One region of the Herbiconiux sp. 320_LB genome, then DNA from elsewhere that is predicted to be linked to it. Evidence: predicted binding sites of a transcription regulator. Region 1 holds the regulator's gene; the other holds the start of a gene.
The links. The regulator LexA, encoded in region 1, represses DNA repair genes until DNA is damaged. The targets are predictions, from matches to a motif close to TCGAACANNTGTTCGA.

Region 1 (9,830 bases):
ATGACGGTTCGTAGAATGGACGCACCATGAGCACAGTCAGCGAAGCCCCGACGGTCATCCAGGCGTCCGACGCCTCCCGGGATGTCTCGGGCCGGGCCCGCACCTATGAGGTGCGCACCTTCGGGTGCCAGATGAACGTGCACGACTCCGAGCGGCTCAGCGGCTCGCTCGAGGCGGCCGGTTACGTGCCCGCCGACGGTGCCGAGCCCGACGTGGTGGTCATCAACACCTGCGCGGTGCGCGAGAACGCCGACAACAAGCTCTACGGCAACCTCGGCCACCTCGCGTCGGTCAAGCGCCGCCATGAGGGGATGCAGATCGCGGTCGGCGGCTGCCTCGCGCAGAAGGACAAGAACGTCATCCTCGACAAGGCTCCCTGGGTCGACGTCGTGTTCGGCACGCACAACATGGGGGCGCTGCCGAGCCTGCTTGAGCGGGCGCGGCACAACGAGGCCGCCGAGATCGAGATCCTCGAGTCGCTCGAGACCTTCCCCTCCACGCTGCCGACCAAGCGCGACTCGACCTACAGCGGCTGGGTCTCGATCTCGGTCGGCTGCAACAACACCTGCACCTTCTGCATCGTGCCGTCGCTGCGGGGCAGGGAGAAAGACCGCCGGCCGGGCGAGATCCTGGGCGAGATCCAGTCGCTCGTCGACGACGGGGCGATCGAGGTCACGCTGCTGGGCCAGAACGTCAACTCCTACGGTGTCGAGTTCGGTGACCGGCTTGCGTTCGGAAAGCTGCTCCGTGCCGCCGGCACCATCTCGGGGCTCGAGCGCATCCGCTTCACCAGCCCCCACCCGGCGGCCTTCACCGACGACGTCATCGACGCCATGGCCGAGACGCCGTCCGTCATGCCGCAGCTGCACATGCCGTTGCAGTCGGGGTCCGATCGCATCCTCCGGGCGATGCGCCGCTCCTACCGCTCGGAGAGGTTCCTCGGCATCCTCGACCGGGTGCGGGCGAAGATCCCGAACGCGGCGATCACGACCGACATCATCGTCGGTTTCCCGGGCGAGACGGAGGAGGACTTCCTCGAGACGCTCCGCGTCGTGGAGCAGGCGCGGTTCGCGTCGGCCTTCACGTTCCAGTACTCCATCCGGCCCGGCACCCCGGCGGCGACGCTGCCCGACCAGGTGCCGCACGAGATCGTCCAGGAGCGCTACGAGCGCCTGGTCGCCCTGCAGGAGCGCATCTCGCTCGAGGAGAACCGAGCCCTGATCGGCCGTCGGGTCGACCTCGTGGTCGCGAACGGCGAGGGGCGGAAAGACACGGAGACCCGCCGGCTCAGCGGCCGTGCCGAAGACAGCCGGCTGGTCCACTTCGAGCTTCCCGAGGGATCGGCACGTCCCCGGCCCGGTGACGTGGTCTCGGTCACGATCACGCAGGCCGCGCCGTTCCACCTGATCGCCGACAGCGACGGCATGCCGCTCGCGGTGCGGGCGACCCGTGCGGGCGACGCCTGGGATCGTGCGCAGTCCGAGTCGTGCGCCGTGCCGACCCCGGCCGGTGCGGGTGCTGGTGCAGGTGCGAGCGGCGCCACGGGCGCGCCCGGGCGCGTCTCGCTCGGCTTCCCGTCGCTCCGGGTGGGCCCGCCGTCAGACGGCGCGCGCGTGGCGACGATCCCGATCTACAGCCCCACCGACGACCTGCGTTCCTGACGTGGTTCCCGGCGACCCCGCCTCCGCCCCTGTCTCCGCCTCCGCGTCGTCGCACCCTCGACCGGCCTCGGCCGAGGTGATCGCCGTGGTCGGCGCCACGGGCACCGGGAAGTCCGACCTCTCGCTCGCCATCGCCGACAGGCTGGCCGCGAGCGGTCGCGCGGTCGAGGTCGTCAACGCCGACGCGATGCAGCTCTACCGCGGGATGGACATCGGCACCGCGAAGCTCGCGCCGGCGGAGCGGCGCAGCATCCCGCACCACCTGCTCGACGTGCTCGACGTCACCGACGAGGCCTCGGTCGCCGCCTACCAGCGCGAGGCGCGTGCCGCGATCGACGGCATCCTGGCGCGTGGCGCGGTCCCCGTCCTGGTCGGCGGCTCGGGTCTCTACGTCTCCTCCGTGCTGTTCGACTTCCGATTCCCGGCGCGCGACGAGGCCGTTCGCGCGCGGCTCGAGACCGAGCTCAAGCAGACCGGCGCCCGGGCGCTCTACGACCGGCTGAAGGCGGTCGACCCGGCCGCCGCAGCCTCCATCGGCCAGTTCAACGGGCGACGCCTCGTGCGCGCACTCGAGGTGACCGAGCTCACCGGCGAGCCCCTGAGCGGAACGCTGCCGGAGGAGCCGGTCCTGTGGCGCACGACCACCGTCCTCCGGCTCGGGCTGCCCCGCGACGAGCTCGTGCCCCGGCTCGACGAGCGGGTGCGGCGGATGTGGCGCGACGGGCTGGTCGACGAGGTCGCCGCCCTGGTGCCGCAGGGCCTTCGCGAGAGCACCACGGCGGCCCGGGCGATCGGCTATGCCCAGGCGCTCGCGCAGCTCGATGGCGAAGTGACCGAGGAGGAGGCGATCGCCGAGGCGCAGGCCCTGACCCGCCGGTACGCGCGCCGTCAGGTCAGCTGGTTCCGCCGCTACGCCGCCGTGGACATCGATCCGCGCGCAACCGACCCCCTGGCGACGCTCGTCTTACCCTGACCCCGATCTTCACCCCGACCCCAGCAGTCGGCCCCGACCACCGGCCCCGACCCCTCGACTCCCCGGCCCGACCCCCACCCCTCCGCCCCGCCCTAGACTTGAGCCATGGCAGCCGAGTTGCATTTCACCAAGGGTCAGGGCACCGGCAACGACTTCGTGCTCTTCTCCGACCCCGACGGCGAGATCGACCTCAGCCCCGCCCAGATCGCCGCCATCTGCGACCGCCACTTCGGTGTCGGAGCCGACGGGGTCATCCGCGCCGTCCGCTCCGCGAACCTCGAGGCCGGGGCCGCCGCCCTCGCCGAGGACGAGGGGGCCGAGTGGTTCATGGATTACCACAACGCCGACGGCTCGGTCTCCGAGATGTGCGGCAACGGCATCCGGGTCTACGCCCGCTACCTGATCGAGAACGGCTTCGTCGCGCTCAATCCCGGCGAGACGCTGCCGATCGGCACGCGCGCCGGCGTGCGCGACGTGCAGCTGAACAAGCTCGGCTTCCAGGTCGACATGGGCCGGTGGCGGCTCGACGGCGGCGAGCCCCTCGTCCGCGCCAAGAACCTCCAGGTCGCCCGCCCCGGCCTCGGCATCAACGTCGGCAACCCGCACGTGGTCGTCGCCCTGGCCGACGACGACGAGCTCGACTCCGCCGACCTCGCCTACATCCCGCACCTCGAACCGGCCCCGGTCGACGGCGCGAACGTCGAGTTCGTCGTCCCCGCCGAGCCGCTCGTTCGCGACGCGGTCGGCCACATCCGGATGCGCGTCCACGAGCGCGGGAGCGGCGAGACGCTCTCCTGCGGCACGGGCGCCGTCGCGGCGGCCCTGGCGACCCGGTACTGGGCCGGCACCGGAGCCCCCAACCACTGGAGCGTCACGGTGCCCGGCGGCGTGGTCGGCGTGCGGATGTTCCCCACGGAGGACGGCGAGCACGTCGCCCTCTCCGGCCCGGCCGAGCTGGTCTACGAGGGCGAGCTCGCGCTGGGCTGATCGGCGGCCGCACCGGCCCCGCTGCGGGCGCGTCGATGCACCCGCAGCACCCGGTAGCCCTTGTTCGTGCTCGCCCGGCTGATCGAGAGCTCGGCGAACGCGCCCTCGATCCACCGCTGCAGCGAATCCGACCCGAGGTTCTTCTGCACGACGAGCCAGGCGTCCGACTGCGGGTCGAGCCGCGGCAGCCACCGCTCGAGCATCGTGTGCAGCTCGTTCTTGCCCACCCGGATGGGCGGGTTCGACCAGATGGTGCGGAATCCGAGCCCCTCGGGAACATCTTCGGGTCGACAGGCGTTGACGTTATCGAGGCCTAAAATGTGAGCATTCCGACGCACCAGATCCAGAGCACGTTCGTTGACGTCCACCGCCCACACCGTCGAGTGCGGTGATTCGAGGGCGAGTGTCAGAGCGATCGGTCCCCAGCCGCACCCGAGATCGAGCAGATTCCCACCGGGCGGAGCGGCCGGCACGTTCGCGAGGAGGACCTGGGTACCGGGATCGATGCGGTCGGGACTGAAGATGCCCGACGCGGTCGTGAGTCGGCGGGGCGAGCCCGCGAGGTCGACCGTGATCTCGCGGAGAGAGAGCTCCCCGGCCGGTTGCGCCGTGAAGTAGTGCTCGCCATCCATAAGAGGGAATCTAGCAAACAAGGAGACTAGTCTTGACTGCAATGTCAGACCGTAAGACGCCCGAAGACATCCGATCCGAGAGCGACGACGTCGTCGCCCGTGTACTGGCGAGCGCGGAGAAGCGTTCGACCGGCTACTCGCTGTTCGAGCAGGGCGCCGCGCAGGCGCTCCAGCGCCCGGAGACCACCACCCAGTCAGCCGACCACGCCCAGACCGGCTATGACGGCGACCAGTTCGACCGGGAGGACCGGCAGTCGCTCCGTCGTGTCGCCGGGCTCTCGACCGAGCTCGAAGACGTCACCGAGGTCGAGTACCGGCAGCTGCGCCTGGAGAACGTCGTGATCATCGGCGTGTACTCGCAGGGCACGCTGGGTGACGCCGAGAACTCGCTGCGCGAACTCGCCGCCCTGGCCGAGACGGCCGGTGCGGTCGTGCTCGACGGCCTGCTGCAGCGTCGCCCGCATCCCGACCCCAGCACCTACTTCGGCAAGGGCAAGGCCGAGGAGCTGCGCGGCATCGTCGCGTCGCTCGGCGCCGACACCGTGATCGCCGACACCGAGCTCGCCCCGAGCCAGCGTCGTGCGCTGGAAGACGTGGTGAAGGTGAAGGTGATCGACCGCACCGCCGTGATCCTCGACATCTTCAGCCAGCACGCCAAGAGCCGCGAGGGCAAGGCGCAGGTCGAGCTCGCGCAGCTGGAGTACCTGCTGCCGCGGCTTCGCGGCTGGGGTGACTCGATGTCCCGCCAGGCCGGTGGCCAGGTGGGTGGCGCGGGCGCCGGAATGGGATCGCGTGGTCCCGGTGAGACGAAGATCGAGCTCGATCGACGTCGCATCCACACCCGGATGGCGAAGCTGCGCAAGCAGATCAAGGAGATGAAGCCGGCACGCGAGGCGAAGCGGGCGAACCGCAAGCGCAACGCCGTGCCGAGCGTCGCGATCGCCGGCTACACCAACGCCGGCAAGTCGTCGCTGCTGAACCGCATCACCGGTGCCGGTGTGCTCGTGGAGAACTCGCTGTTCGCGACGCTGGATGCGACGGTGCGGAAGAACGAGACCGCCGACGGCCGCCCGTACACGCTCGCCGACACCGTCGGGTTCGTGAGCGCACTGCCGCACCAGCTGGTCGAGGCCTTCCGCTCGACGCTGGAGGAGGTCGCCGATTCCGACGTGCTGGTGCACGTCGTCGACGGCTCGCATCCCGACCCGGCGGCGCAGATCACGACCGTCCGCGACGTGATCGGCGAGGCCGGCGCGCGGGACGTCCCCGAGATCGTGGTCTTCAACAAGAGCGACCTGGTGTCGGACGACGACCGCCTCGTGCTCCGCGGGCTCGAGCCCACGGCGATCTTCGTCTCCGCGCGCACCGGCGAGGGCATCCCGGAGCTGCTCGCGCGCATCGACGGCATGATCCCGAAGCCCAGCGTCGAGGTCGACCTGCTCGTCCCGTACGAGCGCGGTGACCTCGTGACCCTGTTGCACGAGAAGAACACGGTGCTCAGCACGGAGTACGAGGAGTCGGGCACCCACGTGCGTGCCCTGGTGAACCCGGAGTTCGAGGAGCGTCTGGTGGAGTTCGCGGTCGGTCGCTGATCGAACCGGATCGACGAAAACGGCCCATCTGCTCGGCTCTCGCCGGCTCGATGGGCCGTTCTCGTTGCGCTCGGCGGTCTCAGACCGCCCGCAGCACCGCCACGACCTTGCCGAGCACGGTCGCGTAGTCGCCCAGGATGGGCTCGAAGTTGGAGTTGCGGGGGAGCAGCCAGGTGTGGCCGTCGCGCTGGCGGAAGACCTTCACGGTCGCCTCCTCGTCGAGCATGGCCGCGACGATGTCGCCGTTCTCGGCCGTGTTCTGCTGCCGGATGACCACCCAGTCGCCGTCGCAGATCGCCGCGTCGATCATCGATTCGCCGACGACCTTCAGCATGAAGAGGTCGCCGTTGCCGACCAGCTGACGGGGGAGGGGGAACACCTCGTCGACCTGCTGCTCCGCCGTGATCGGGATGCCCGCGGCGATGCGGCCGACCAGTGGCACCAGGGTGGCGTCGCCCACGGGCGGTGCGGAATCGGCATCCGGCGACGGCGCATCCTCCAGCGAGGGGACGTCGATCAGCACCTCCATCGCGCGGGGCCGGTTGGGGTCGCGGCGCAGATAGCCGCTCAGTTCGAGCTGGTTGAGCTGGTGGGTGACGCTGGAGAGCGAGGCGAGCCCGACGGCGTCGCCGATCTCGCGCATGCTCGGCGGGTAGCCGCGGGAGAGCACCGAGCGCTGGATCACGTCGAGGATGGCCAGCTGCTTGTCGCTGAGGCTCTTGCGGCGCCTCGTGCGCCCCGAGTCGTTCGCCACGTCTACCCGCTTTCACTGCTCGTACCGACTGCTCCACCGCCGATGTCGGTGGCTGGTGATTGAGTTTCACCGTCGATCGAAACTGTATCCGAGAAGTGCTCGCAAACACACGTATGTTCGAGTGTGTCGCGACGATTTCCCGAGTTTTCGACTTGACGAGGCAATTACTCGAAGATATATTCGGAACATGACTTCGCACCGGTGCTCCCGGCCGAGCACCGGTGCGAACCTTCAGGAGGAATCATGAGCATCGCAGCAGCGACCTTGAGCACCACCAGCCGCACGCCGTCCGTCCCGACGGCCCCCGAGGCCCCCCGAGCGCGCCTCCGCATCACGCGCCGCGGCCGTGCCGTGCTCGCCACGCTCGTCGCTCTGCCCGTGGTCGCCGTCCTCGGGGTGATGGCGATGGTCGGCGGTGGCGGGTCCGCCGTCGCGACCGGTGCTACCAGCGGTGTCGACTTCTCCTACGTGACGGTGCAGGCCGGGCAGAGCCTGTGGAGCATCGCCGAGGCGATCGATCCGCAGGGCGACCCGCGCGACGTGATCGCCGAGATCCGCTCGCTCAACCAGCTCGAGACCTCCTCGGTCCAGCCCGGCCAGCGCATCGCCATCCCGGCCGACCTCGCCGACTGACGTCTCGCCGGCGGTCGTCTCGCCGACTGGCCTCTCGCCTGCTGGCGTCTCGTCGATTGACGTCTTGACGGCCGGTGTCTCGCCGGCTGGTATCCAGCCGCCGATGCGGGCCCGAGGGTCCGCCATCCCGCGCCTCGGTAGAATCCACGGGTGACTTCTCTCGACGACCTGCCCATCCGAGACGACCTCCGCGGCCTCGAGCCCTACGGTGCGCCGCACCTGCACCTCCCGGTCGAGCTGAACGTCAACGAGAACACCCACCCGATCCCCGAAGACGTCGCGCGCGACATCATCAAGTCGATCGCCCGGGAGCTCCTCACCGTCAACCGCTACCCCGACCGTGAGTTCACCGCCCTGCGCGAATCGCTGGCGGCCTACCTCGACAGCATCGAGCCGGGCGCCGCGCTCACGGCCGCGAACATCTGGGCCGCAAACGGCTCGAACGAGGTGCTCCAGCAGATCATGATGGCCTTCGGCGGCCCTGGTCGATCGGTCCTGGGCTTTCCGCCCACCTACTCGATGCACTCGATCATCGCCCGGGCGACCGGCACCGAGTGGATCGCGGGGGAGCGGGACGACGACTTCCTGATCTCACCCGAGACCGCGGTTCGCTGGGTCGAGCAGACCGAGCCCGACATCGTGTTCTTCTGCTCCCCGAACAACCCGACCGGTACGCCGCTCGGCCTCGACACGATCGTCGCGGCCTACGACGCCTTCGACGGGATCGTCGTGGTCGACGAGGCCTACGCCGAGTTCACCCCGAGCGGGCAGCCGACGGCGCTCTCGCTGCTCGAGGGGCGCCCGAGACTGATCGTCTCGCGCACCATGAGCAAGGCCTTCGCCTTCGCCGGTGCCCGCCTGGGCTATCTCGCGGCCGACCCGGCGGTGACGGATGCGCTGCGCCTGGTCCGCCTGCCGTACCACCTCTCCGCGCTCACCCAGGCCGCGGCGGTCGCCGCCCTCGACCACGCGCCCGAGATGCTCGCGATGGTCGACGACATCAAGGCGCAGCGCGATCGCATGATCGACGGCTTGAGCGAGCTGGGCTACTCGCCCTGGCCGAGCGAGGCCAACTTCGTGCTCTTCGGCGGGGTGTCCGACACCGAGGCGCTCTGGCAGGCGCTGCTCGACCGCGGCATCATCATCCGCAACCTCGGCATCCCGGGCCACCTTCGGGTGAGCGCGGGCACGGCCGCCGAGACCACGGCCTTCCTCGAGGCGATGCGGGAGCTCACCGCCTGAGTCGCCCCGGCCCCCAGACGAGCCCCGGCCCCACCACCCCTCGGTAGGATTGCCTCATGACCGCACCCCGCACCGCCCGCCTCCAGCGGGAGACGAGCGAGTCGAGCATCGAGCTCTCGCTCGACCTCGACGGCACCGGCGTCTCCGACATCGAGACCTCCGTGCCGTTCTACGACCACCTGCTCACGGCCTTCGCCAAGCACTCGCTGACCGATCTGACGGTGCGCGCCAAGGGCGACATCGAGATCGACGTGCACCACACCGTCGAAGACATCGGGATCGTGCTCGGGCAGGCGATCCGGCAGGCGCTTGGCGACAAGGCGGGCATCTCGCGGTTCGGCGACGCGCTCGTGCCCCTCGACGAGGCCCTCGTGCAGGCCGTCGTCGACATCTCCGGCCGGCCCTTCCTCGTGCACTCCGGCGAGCCCGCCGGTTTCGAGTACCACCTCATCGGCGGTCACTTCACCGGGTCGATGGTGCGTCACGTCTTCGAGGCGATCGCCTTCAACGCCGGCCTCACCGTGCACGTCACCGTGCTCGGCGGGCGCGACCCCCACCACATCGCCGAGGCCGAGTTCAAGGCCTTCGCGCGCGCCTTCCGCCAGGCCAAGGCCTACGACCCGCTCGTCGCGGGCATCCCCTCGACGAAGGGCGCGCTGTGACCGACCGCGCCACCCGCGTCGTCGTGCTCGACTACGGCAGCGGCAACATCCACTCGGCGGCGAAGGCCCTCGAGCGGGCCGGAGCCGAGGTCGAGGTCACCGCGCGGCGCGACGCCGTGATGGAGGCCGACGGCCTCCTGGTGCCGGGCGTCGGAGCGTTCAGCGCGGTCATGGACCAGTTGAACACGGTCCGCGGCGGCGAGCTGATCGAGCGCCGTCTCGCCGGCGGCCGCCCGGTGCTCGGCATCTGCGTAGGCATGCAGGTCATGTTCTCCGACGGGATCGAGCGCGGTGTCGAGACCGAGGGCCTCGGCGAGTGGCCCGGCACGGTCGACCTCCTCGAGGCCGAGGTGGTGCCGCACATGGGCTGGAACACCGTGGAGGCGCCCGAGGACTCGGTGCTCTTCGACGGCATCCGCGACGAACGCTTCTACTTCGTGCACTCCTACGCCGCCCAGAACTGGGAGCTCGATCCGCACCCGCGCCTGAAGCCCCCCGCGGTCACCTGGGCGCGCCACGGCTCGCGGTTCATCGCCGCGGTCGAGAACGGCCCGCTGTCGGCGACGCAGTTCCACCCCGAGAAGTCCGGCGACGCCGGCATCCGGATGCTCTCGAACTGGATCGCGTCGCTGCGCTGACCTCGTTTCGACGTGGCGCACGGCAGTCGCTACGATCGGCGGGGGTCGCATCGGCC
Region 2 (9,830 bases), on a different contig from region 1:
ACTCGGTCGGCAGCCGCACGCTCGCGAACGTGCTCGCGCAGACGAACTACGGCGGAACCGTGGTGGCCTGCGGGCTGGCGCAGGGGCCGGACCTGCCCGGTTCGGTGCTGCCGTTCATCCTGCGGTCGGTGACGCTCACCGGCGCGAACTCGGTCGAGGCTCCGCTCGCGCTGCGGGAGCGGGCGTGGACGGATCTCGCCCGCGAGATCGACGTCGAGCTCCTCGACTCGCTGACGACGACGGTCTCGCTCGAGGACTCGCTCGACGTGGCCCCGCGCATCCTCGACGGTCAGGTGCGCGGCCGTACCGTGGTCGACCTCGCCCGCTGACCCGCCCCGGGCGCCACCAGGCGTCACCCGGCGGTGCCTGGCGTCACTCGGCGAGGAACTGGTCCAGCGCCGAGACGGTCGCGTCACTGACGGTCGCCGGGCCACCGAGTACGACGATCCGCAGCGGGCGGATGCGGCGCAGTTCCACCGCCACCTGGTCGGGGACGCCGGCTGGCGACAGCAGCAGCACGGGGGCGCCCGCCAGGCCCGCGGCCGCCGAGGCCGAGAGCGCATCCGGGAAGACCGCACCGGAGGCGAGATAGACCGTGCGGGGAGGCACCGGGTAGGTGGCCGCCGAGACGACGACCGAGGTCTCATAGCGGTCGTTCCCGGCCTGCCGGCCGACCGGCGCGATCCCGGCCACCGCATCCAGCACGGGCTGGGACACGGTCTGCGGGCCGCCGAGGACGACGATGCGGGCGGGCGCGAGTCGGCGGAGCTCGGTGAGGACCTCGTCGGTGATCGACCCGGCCCGGGTCAGCAGCACCGGACCACCGAGGTGCCCGCCCGCCGCCGCTCCCGCCAGGGCATCCGGGAACGACTCCCCGGAGGCCAGGAACACGACCGGGAGGGTGTCGCCGTACATTGCGCGGGAGACCGCGACCGAGCCCGAGTACCGGTCGGCTCCGGCGATCCGCGTGACGTTGTGCGAGTAGTCGCCGAGCTTCTGCACGACGCTCTCGTCGATCGACGACGCACCGCCGAGCACGACGATCGTCCTCGGCACCAGGCGGGTCAGCTCGGCCGCGACCGGATCCGGGATGGCGCTCCGGGTCACGAGGAGCACGGGCGCGCCCTGTACCCCGGCCGGCGCCGACCCGGTGAGGGCGTCGGCGAACTGCTCGCCCGAGGCGATGTAGGCGATCCCGACTCCCGGGTCGTGGCTGCGCGCGGAGATCGCCGCCGACACCGCGTATCGGTCGACACCGCCCACTCGCGTCACCGCCGGGGACTCGAACATCGTCACCCGAGCACCGCCGACGGTGAAGGTCTCGGTGGCGAAGACTCGGTGCCGAGCCGGATCGACCGCGATCTGTCCGTAGAGGCGGCCGGTGGCGGCCGTCGCCCGGGGTGCGTGGGTACGCGCATCCAGCGACTGGATCCCGGCACGACCGAACGCGGCGTACGCCAGGAATGCCGTGCCTGAGGTCGCGTCCACCGCTAAGTCGTTGGGCTGGCCGGGGAGGTCCGGCGAGGAGTCCGTGAGCGCGCCGGTGACCGGATCCGCCGACTCGAGCCGGAAGACTGGCGCGCCGGACGAGGATTCGGTCACGGCCAGGAGTGTTCCGTCGTTCCAGGCGAGCTCGCGCGGTGCGCGATCGGTCGTCACCGAGGCGGTCGTGACGCCGGAGACGGCGGTTCCGCTGATCGTGGTGAGCTGGGAGCGGGTCGTCCCGGCCACGACGACCCGGCCCGATGCCGGATCGACCGCGATGTCGGCGGGGCCGCCCGGGATGGGTGCCGAGGCGTGGGATCCCGAGGGGATGTCGATCACCGAAATGTCCTCGCTCACGTCGTTGGCGACCAGGACGGTGTTCGCGTCCTGGGCGACCACCGCGATCGGCCCGCGACCCCCGGTGGGGATCGAGGAGAGCACCGTGCCCGCGGTGCTTGATCCGGCGCCGATGTCGACGACGTGCAGCTGATCCGTCGTGTCGTCCGCGACGTAGAGCCGGTGCACCGCCTCGTCGAGCGCCAGCGCGACGGGTGTGTCGAACCCGGTCGTGATGCTGCCGGACGACTCGAAGCCGTCGCCGGTGACGTCGTAGATCTCGACGCTGTTATGGCCTCGGTCGATCACGTACGCGCGGCCCGCGACGGAATCGATCACGGGACCTCCGACGAGCTGGGACGCCCCCGGCGCGACGGAGGCCACCTCGACCAGCCGGGACGACGACGGTTCCGCCGCCGTGGCGGCGCTCGAACCCGCACCGGTGCCGGCGGGCACGGCCACGACCAGGCATCCGGCGAGCATGACGGAGAGCAGCAACGTGCCCTGCGGGAAGGATCGACGAAGATGTGAAGACCAGAGCATTGTGTGAGGATAGCTCACACAATGCTCTGGGGCCAGCCCGCAGGCTCAGTTGTTGATGACCTCGGTGCCCTCGACCGGCGGCACCCGGAGCGCACGGAGCAGCTCGATCGAGTGCGCCGTCGTGACCATGAGGCGCGAGAACTCCTGACCCTCGAGGTCGATCACGACCGAGGTGCGCGTGCCCTTGACCAGCAGGAAGTCTTTGCCGTCGTGGAACTTCCAGGTACCCACGGCCAGCGTCAGCGGAACCGCGGTGCCGGGCGCCCGGATGCCGCGTACCCACACCCACGGGTCGTCCGTCAGCGCGGCCGAACGGATGCTCTCGAGGGGCACCACGATGTCGGTGCGCCGGAACGACAGCATCTTCTCGACGCGTGTCAGTCTCACCTCGAGGCGGTCGGTGTGGACGAAGAGGACGGCCATGTCTCTATCCTGCCGTGGCTTGCCTGAATACCGGCAGGATTCCCCCTGCGCCCGGGTAACGATTGGGGAATCCCACCCCTAGGGGGGAGAAGGACGCCCCGGCGAGGCCGACCTGACTGGTCACGAGGGAGGCCCGAGAGGGCCGGGAAAGGCGCACGCGATCAGGCTCGCGGCGGGCTCGCCTGCGCCGCCGCGCGGGCCGCGCCGGGGAGGGCGTCGAGGATGCGAGCGAGGGACGCGTCGTCGTGGGCCGCCGAGACGAACCAGGCCTCGTAGACCGAGGGCGGGAGCGAGACGCCGGCGTCGAGCATCGCGTGGAAGAACGGCCCGTAGCGGTAGCCCTCCTGCGCCTGCACGTCGGCGTAGTCGCGCGGAGGCGTCGCCGATCCGAAGGTGAAGCTGAACAGGTTGCCCGCGCGCTGCACGCTGTGGGCGACGCCCTCGGCCTCGAGGGCCGACGAGACCGCTGTCGACACGGCGAGCGCCGTGCGATCCAGCGCCTCGTAGACCGCGGCGTCGGCGAGCCGCAGCGTCGTGAGCCCAGCAGCGACGGCGACCGGGTTGCCGCTGAGCGTGCCGGCCTGGTACACCGGGCCGAGCGGCGCGAGGTGGTCCATCACGTCGGCCCGGCCGCCGAGCGCGGCGAGCGGCATCCCGCCGCCCACGACCTTCCCGTAGGTGACCAGGTCGGGGAGGTAGGCGGGCACCGGGGCGCCGTCGGGAGCATCCTGGTGCAGCTCGGCGACCAGCTGCCCGGAGTTCTCCAGGCCCCACCAGCCGGCCGCGCCGACCCGGAAACCGGTGAGCACCTCGTCGACGATGAGCAATGCGCCGTGGGCGTGGGCGATGTCGGCGAGGGCGGCGTTGAAGCCGGCCACGGGCGGCACGACGCCCATGTTGGCCGGGGCGGCCTCGACGATGATCGCGGCGATGTCGCCGCCGAACGAGGCGAAGGCCTCGCGCACCGCGCCGAGGTCGTTGTAGGGCAGCACGATCGTGAGCGCGGCGGTGGCCGCGGGCACCCCGGCGGAGGCGGGCAGCGCCAGCGTGGCGAGGCCGGAGCCGGCCTCGGCCAGCAGCGAGTCCGAGTGGCCGTGGTAGTGCCCGGCGAACTTGATCAGCACGTCGCGCCCGGTGAACCCGCGCGCCAGCCGGATCGCGGTCATGGTCGCCTCGGTTCCGGTCGAGACCAGCCGCAGCTTCTCGATCGGGTGGGCGCCGCCGGCGGTCACGCGCTCGCGCACGAGCTCGGCCAGGTCGGTCTCGGCCGGGGTGGTGGCGCCGAACGACAGTCCGCGCGCGGCGGCCTCCTGCACGGCGGCGACGACCTCGGGATGCGCGTGGCCGAGGATCGCCGGACCCCACGACGACACCAGGTCGACGTACTCGACGCCCTCGGAGTCGGTGACGTACGGCCCGCGGGCCGAGACCAGGAAGCGGGGGGTGCCCCCGACCGAGCGGAAAGCCCTCACCGGCGAGTTGACCCCGCCCGGGATGGACCGCTGCGCCCGCTCGAACTCGGCGGCGTTGGTCGTGGTGCTCTCGTGCGCGTCGATCAGGCTCATCACAGCCCCTTCAGAGTCGTGGCGACCTCGACCGCCCAGTAGGTGAGCACGGCTTCGGCGCCGGCCCGGCGGATGCTGGTGAGCGACTCCAGGATGGCGCGGTCGCGGTCGATCCAGCCGTTCGCCGCCGCGGCCTCGATCATCGCGTACTCGCCGGAGACCTGATAGGCCCAGACCGGCACGGGCACCGCCGCCGAGACGTCGGCGACGAGGTCGAGGTAGCTCATCGCGGGCTTGACCATCACGATGTCGGCCCCCTCCTCGACGTCGATCACGGCCTCGCGGAGCCCCTCGCGCCGGTTGGCGGGGTCGAGCTGATAGGTCTTGCGGTCGCCGCGGAGGGTCGAACCGACGGCCTCGCGGAACGGGCCGTAGAAGGCGGAGGCGTACTTCGCCGCGTAGGCGAGGATCGCCACGTCCTGGAAGCCGTCCGCATCCAGCGCAGCCCGCACGGCGGCGACCTGGCCGTCCATCATCCCCGAGAGGCCGAGCAGCTGCGAGCCGGCCCTGGCTTGCTCGACCGCCATGTCGCGGTAGCGCACGAGGGTGGCGTCGTTGTCGACCGAGCCGTCGGGAGCGAGCACGCCGCAGTGACCGTGGTCGGTGAACTCGTCGAGGCAGAGGTCGGTCTGCACGACCAGCGCGTCGCCGACCTCCTGGGCCACGACCCGCGTGGCCGCGTTGAGCACGCCGTCGGGGTCGGTCGCCGCGGTGCCGCGCGCATCCTTGTCGGATTCGCCGGGCACGCCGAACAGCATCACGCCGCCGATCCCGGCCTCTGCCGCCTCGACGACCGCGGTCTTCAGGCTGTCGAAGGTGTGCTGCACCACTCCGGGCATCGACTGCAGCGGCGCGGGCTCGACGATGTCGTCGCGCACGAAGAGCGGGAGCACCAGCTGCGCCGGGTCGATCCGGGTCTCGGCGACGAGCCGCCGCATCGCGGGGGTGCTTCGGAGACGGCGCGGACGGATGTCGGGGAAGCCGGAGGTCATGACCTCCAGTTTAGATCCGCCACGGTGGGCGGGGGCTGGACGGGTGCACCCGAAGACCTCGATGCTCCCCGAACGGGGGATATCATCCTGAGCATTACTCAGCTACCGTTCACGGCACGGGCGTTCGCCTGATCGTCCGGTTCCTCCGATGGATTGGGGCACCAGAATGAACACGATAGCAAAGGGAGCGATCGCAGCGGGAGCCGCCGTCGTCCTCCTCACAGGCGGCCTCGGGTCGTACGCACTGTGGTCCGACCAGGCACAGGTCGCGAGCGGCACGATCCGCTCGGGCTTCCTCTCCCTTTCCGTGCAGGAGGCCGCGTGGACGGACGTGACGACGGGCATCCCGGTTCCCTTCGATCCGGCGACCGACCAGATCGTGCCGGGCGACGTCATCCGGTACACCGCGAACGCGGTCGTCGACGGCACCGGCAAGAACCTCGAGGCCACCCTGCTCGCCGACACGGCCGACCTCGGCGGCGACCTGCTGCCCTACCTCGACATCACGATGACGGTCGACTCGGTCACCACCTCCGATCTCAGTTACGACTTGGGGGCGATCGACGGGCCCGAGGCGTACCCGATCCAGCTCGACTTCAGCTTCGACGGCGACACGTCCTTCAGCGACGCGATGGACGCCGCGGTGAACCTGAACGACTTCGAGCTGACCCTGGTGCAGAACCCGAACCCGTGAGCGCGCGGCGGGCGGCCGGGCGGGTCGCTACGTGGGCCCTGCTGTTGATCGCGGCGGCGCTGCTCGTGACGATGGTCGTCCTCCCGCGCCTGGCCGGCGGCACCGCCTACACGATCCTGACCGGATCGATGCAGCCGGAGCTGCCGCCGGGTGAGCTCGTCGTGGTGCGGCCGGTCGATCCCGCGTCGGTGGCCGTCGGGCAGGTGGTCACGTATCAGCTCGAATCCGGCGAGCCCGCGGTCGTCACGCACCGGGTCGTCTCGGTCGCCGTCGCCGGGGGCGGTGACCGCGTCTTCACGCTGCAGGGCGACGCGAACCCGGCACCCGATCCCGATCCCGTGCGCGCCGTGCAGCTCCGCGGAGCGCTCTGGTACCACGTGCCGCTCGCGGGCTATCTCAATCTCTGGGCGACCGGTGCCTGGCGAGGACCGGTGACGGCGGCCGTCGCCGGCCTGCTGCTCGGGTACACGTCACTGATGTGGTTCAAGACGGTGCGATCGCTGATCGCGCGACGGAAGGGGGTTCCGGATGCGGTGCGCGATGATGCGGAGGTCGCACCCGCTCCGGAGAGCGGCGGCGATGCTGATCGTCACCCTCTCCTGGTCCGCAGCGACGGCGGCGGCCGACATCCCTCCGGCCGGGGCCGCTGAGACCTCCGTCGAGGTGAGCACCGACGGCACGATCTGGTCGGCCGCACCGCTCACCGACCTGATCCCCTCCGACTACCGCTTCGCACCCGGCTCCTCGCTGGCGCGACAGCTCCGGATCCGCACCCGGGTCACCAGCGCCGCCGAACTCCGCCTGACCCTGTCCCCGACGATATCGACCGCACTGTGGACCTCGCTGTCGGTCTCGGCGCACACCACCGGAGGCCCCGCCGTCACCGCGCCCGCCGCGGTCGACGTCGTGAAACCGCCGGGCTCGCCGGACGCCCTTCTCCTGCCGCCGGTGCAGTCCGATCCGGGCGAGTCCATCCACCTCGAGCTCCGGCTGACACTGCCGAGCGACGCGGCGAACACCCTCCAGCACGAGGCCGCAGACCTGGAGCTCCTGGTCGCCCTGCAGCAACGACCCCCGGTCGCCCTGGCCACGACGGGGCGGAAAGGGGAAGCCGTCCTGCCCGCTGTCGCGGGCATCCTGTTCGGGCTTCTGCTTCTGTTCACTAGAACATATCTTCGAATGTCGGTAGGCTGTCAGTCATGCACCTCGACTTCCAGACCTCCCTCTTCGACGACCTCGACGCCGAGCCCGGCCTCGAGGCGCTCGGCTCGACGGTGCAGCGCACCGAGCTCGGGCAGGGCGCCTGGGTCGACCTCCGGCCCGGGTGGGTGACCGACTCCGACGCCCTCTTCGAGCGCCTCGCGCTCGACGTGCCCTGGCAGGCCGATCGGCGCGAGATGTACGACCGGGTGGTCGACGTGCCGCGCCTGGTCTCGCACTTCGGCGCCGGTGACCGCTATCCCGATCCGCTGCTCGACCGGGCTCAGGATGCACTGAACGAGCACTACGGCCGGCCCACCGCGCAGGTGTTCCAGACCGCGGGCCTGTGCTTCTACCGCACCGGCGACGACAGCGTCGCCTGGCACGGCGACCGCGTCGGCCGCACGATCGATCAGGACACGATGGTCGCCATCGTCTCGGTGGGCGCCGCGCGCACGCTTTCGGTGCGGCCGAAGCCGGGTCTGGGCGGCGAACCGGGGGCGACGCTCAAGTTCCCCGTGGGCCACGGCGACCTGATCGTGATGGGCGGCAGCTGCCAGCGCACCCATGAGCACGCCGTGCTGAAGACCAAGCAGGCGGTCGGCCCGCGGATCAGCGTGCAGTTCCGGCCGGTCTGGCCGCGCTGAGAGCGGCTACGCCTCGCCGTCGGCCCGTCGGGCGTTCGCGACCTCGATCACCGCGTTGATCAGCGACTCCGCCGAACGGCCCTTCGCGATCACGTCGACCCGCAGGCCGTAGGCGCGCGCGTCGTCGGCGGTGCGCGGTCCGATGGCCGCCACAAGGGTCGACTCCGGGATCGGGCCGAGCTGCAGCTGCACCTGCTCGGCCACCGAGCCCGAGGTCACGAAGATCGCGTCGATCGCACCCGCGGCCACGTCGGCCCGGATCTGCGGGTCGACCTCGACCCCGATCGTGCGGTACGCCACGACCGACTCGACGGTGTGACCGCGCTCGATCAGCCCCTCGGTGAGCACCGGCTTGGCGATGTCGCTGCGGAGCGTCAGCACCCGGAGCTCGGGCCCGAACTGCTCGAAGCGCTTGAGCTCGCGCAGCAGCCCCTTCGCCGAGTTGTCCTCCGGCGGCACCAGGTCGACCTTGTACCCGGCGGCGGTGAGCGCCGCCGCCGTGGTCTCGCCGACCGCCGCGATGTGGGTCTCCGGCGGCACGACGGCCTGGTGCGCGGTGAGCACGTCGACCGTGGTCGCACTGGTCATGGTCAGCCAGTCGAACGATCCGGCGGCCAGCGCCTGGAGCGCCCGCTGCAGCGTCTCATCGTCCTCCGTGGGGGCGAAGTTGATCATCGGCGCCACGATCGGCTTCGCGCCGACCGCTCGCAGGTCGGCGGCGACGCCGTGACCCCACGGGCCTCCGCGGGGGACGAGGATGCGCCACCCGCCGAGCGGGCGCTGCGACCAGGCGGTCACTCGGTGCCGCCGGACAGATCGGTATCGCGGCCCGAGGCCTGAGCTCCGCTCTCGGGGCCGACCGGAGCGATCTCGGCCGCGCCGTCTTCGAGCAGCTGGGCGGCGACGGCCTGGCCCAGGAGCCCCGCGACGACCAGGTCGTCGCCGAGGAGGGAGGCGGATCGTTCGCAGCCGAGCTCGGCCTCGCCGTCGGGCTGGTAGACGGTCGCGGAGAGCTGCAACTCGTCGTCCTCGACGACGGCGGCCGCGCCGATCGGTGCGGCACAACCGGCCTCGAGCGCCGCCAGCACGGCGCGCTCGGCCAGCACCGCCGTGCGGGTCGGCGGATGTTCGATGCTGAGCAACTCGGGAATGCTGTCCCCCTCACGGGTTTCGATCGCGAGCGCACCCTGTCCTGGCGCGGTGGGCCACAGTTCGAGAGCGAACAGTTCGGATGCTGCGTCTAGCCTACCGAGCCTGGCGAGGCCCGCTGACGCCAGCACCACGGCGTCGAGGTCGCCGGAGGCCACGCGGCCGAGCCGGGTGTCGACGTTGCCGCGGATGTCGACGATCGTGAGGTCGGGCCGCAGGCTGAGCAGCTGGGCGACGCGACGGGGCGAACCGGTGCCGACCCGGGCGCCCTCGGGCAGCTCGTCCAGGGTCAGGCCGTCGCGGGCGCAGAGCGCGTCCCGCGGATCCTCGCGGATCGGCACGGCCCCGATGACCAGGCCCGGGTAGTCGGCCGTCGGGAGGTCTTTGAGCGAGTGCACGATCAGGTCGCACTCGCCGGCGACGAGCGCCTCGCGGAGGGCGCTGGCGAAGACCCCGGTTCCGCCGAGACTCGACAGCGACTCCTTCGAGCGGTCGCCCTCCGAGGCGATCACGATCGTCTCGACCTCGACGCCCGTGGCCGCCACCAGGGCCGCGACGACGTGCCCCGTCTGCGCCCGGGCGAGTGCACTCCCCCGGGTGGCGACACGGAGCGTCCGGCTCACGGTGCGATCCCCGCCAGGGCCGGTTTGAAGCCGAGGCGCACGTTCTCGCAGCAGCCGGGCCGGCACACGTCGTACCAGGGGCCGAGGTCGGTGACGGAGGGGCGCTCCTCGGTGGGGGTGCCGTTCACCCGCTCGAGCACCAGGTCGACGAGCCCGGCGACGTAGGCCGGGTC

Region 2: AC59HU_RS16155 (alpha-ketoglutarate-dependent dioxygenase AlkB) is a predicted target of LexA. The motif match lies at 7,202-7,217, and genes of this name have one in related genera.

The regions. Positions count from the first base shown of each region.
Region 1 is NZ_JCAWAD010000004.1:401,052-410,881, forward strand. Features, by position in the region: gene miaB (tRNA (N6-isopentenyl adenosine(37)-C2)-methylthiotransferase MiaB) at 27-1,661, shown strand; gene miaA (tRNA (adenosine(37)-N6)-dimethylallyltransferase MiaA) at 1,738-2,634, shown strand; gene dapF (diaminopimelate epimerase) at 2,740-3,621, shown strand; gene AC59HU_RS13290 (class I SAM-dependent methyltransferase) at 3,594-4,253, opposite strand; gene hflX (GTPase HflX) at 4,295-5,845, shown strand; gene lexA (transcriptional repressor LexA) at 5,925-6,599, opposite strand; gene AC59HU_RS13305 (LysM peptidoglycan-binding domain-containing protein) at 6,843-7,232, shown strand; gene AC59HU_RS13310 (histidinol-phosphate transaminase) at 7,383-8,474, shown strand; gene hisB (imidazoleglycerol-phosphate dehydratase HisB) at 8,531-9,136, shown strand; gene hisH (imidazole glycerol phosphate synthase subunit HisH) at 9,133-9,774, shown strand.
Region 2 is NZ_JCAWAD010000006.1:169,376-179,205, forward strand. Features, by position in the region: gene AC59HU_RS16120 (MDR family oxidoreductase) at 1-329, shown strand, start outside; gene AC59HU_RS16125 (cell wall-binding repeat-containing protein) at 373-2,364, opposite strand; gene AC59HU_RS16130 (hypothetical protein) at 2,410-2,787, opposite strand; gene hemL (glutamate-1-semialdehyde 2,1-aminomutase) at 2,949-4,352, opposite strand; gene hemB (porphobilinogen synthase) at 4,352-5,344, opposite strand; gene AC59HU_RS16145 (alternate-type signal peptide domain-containing protein) at 5,511-6,038, shown strand; gene AC59HU_RS16150 (signal peptidase I) at 6,035-6,688, shown strand; gene AC59HU_RS16155 (alpha-ketoglutarate-dependent dioxygenase AlkB) at 7,238-7,885, shown strand; gene AC59HU_RS16160 (uroporphyrinogen-III synthase) at 7,892-8,683, opposite strand; gene hemC (hydroxymethylbilane synthase) at 8,680-9,657, opposite strand; gene AC59HU_RS16170 (ferrochelatase) at 9,654-9,830, opposite strand, start outside.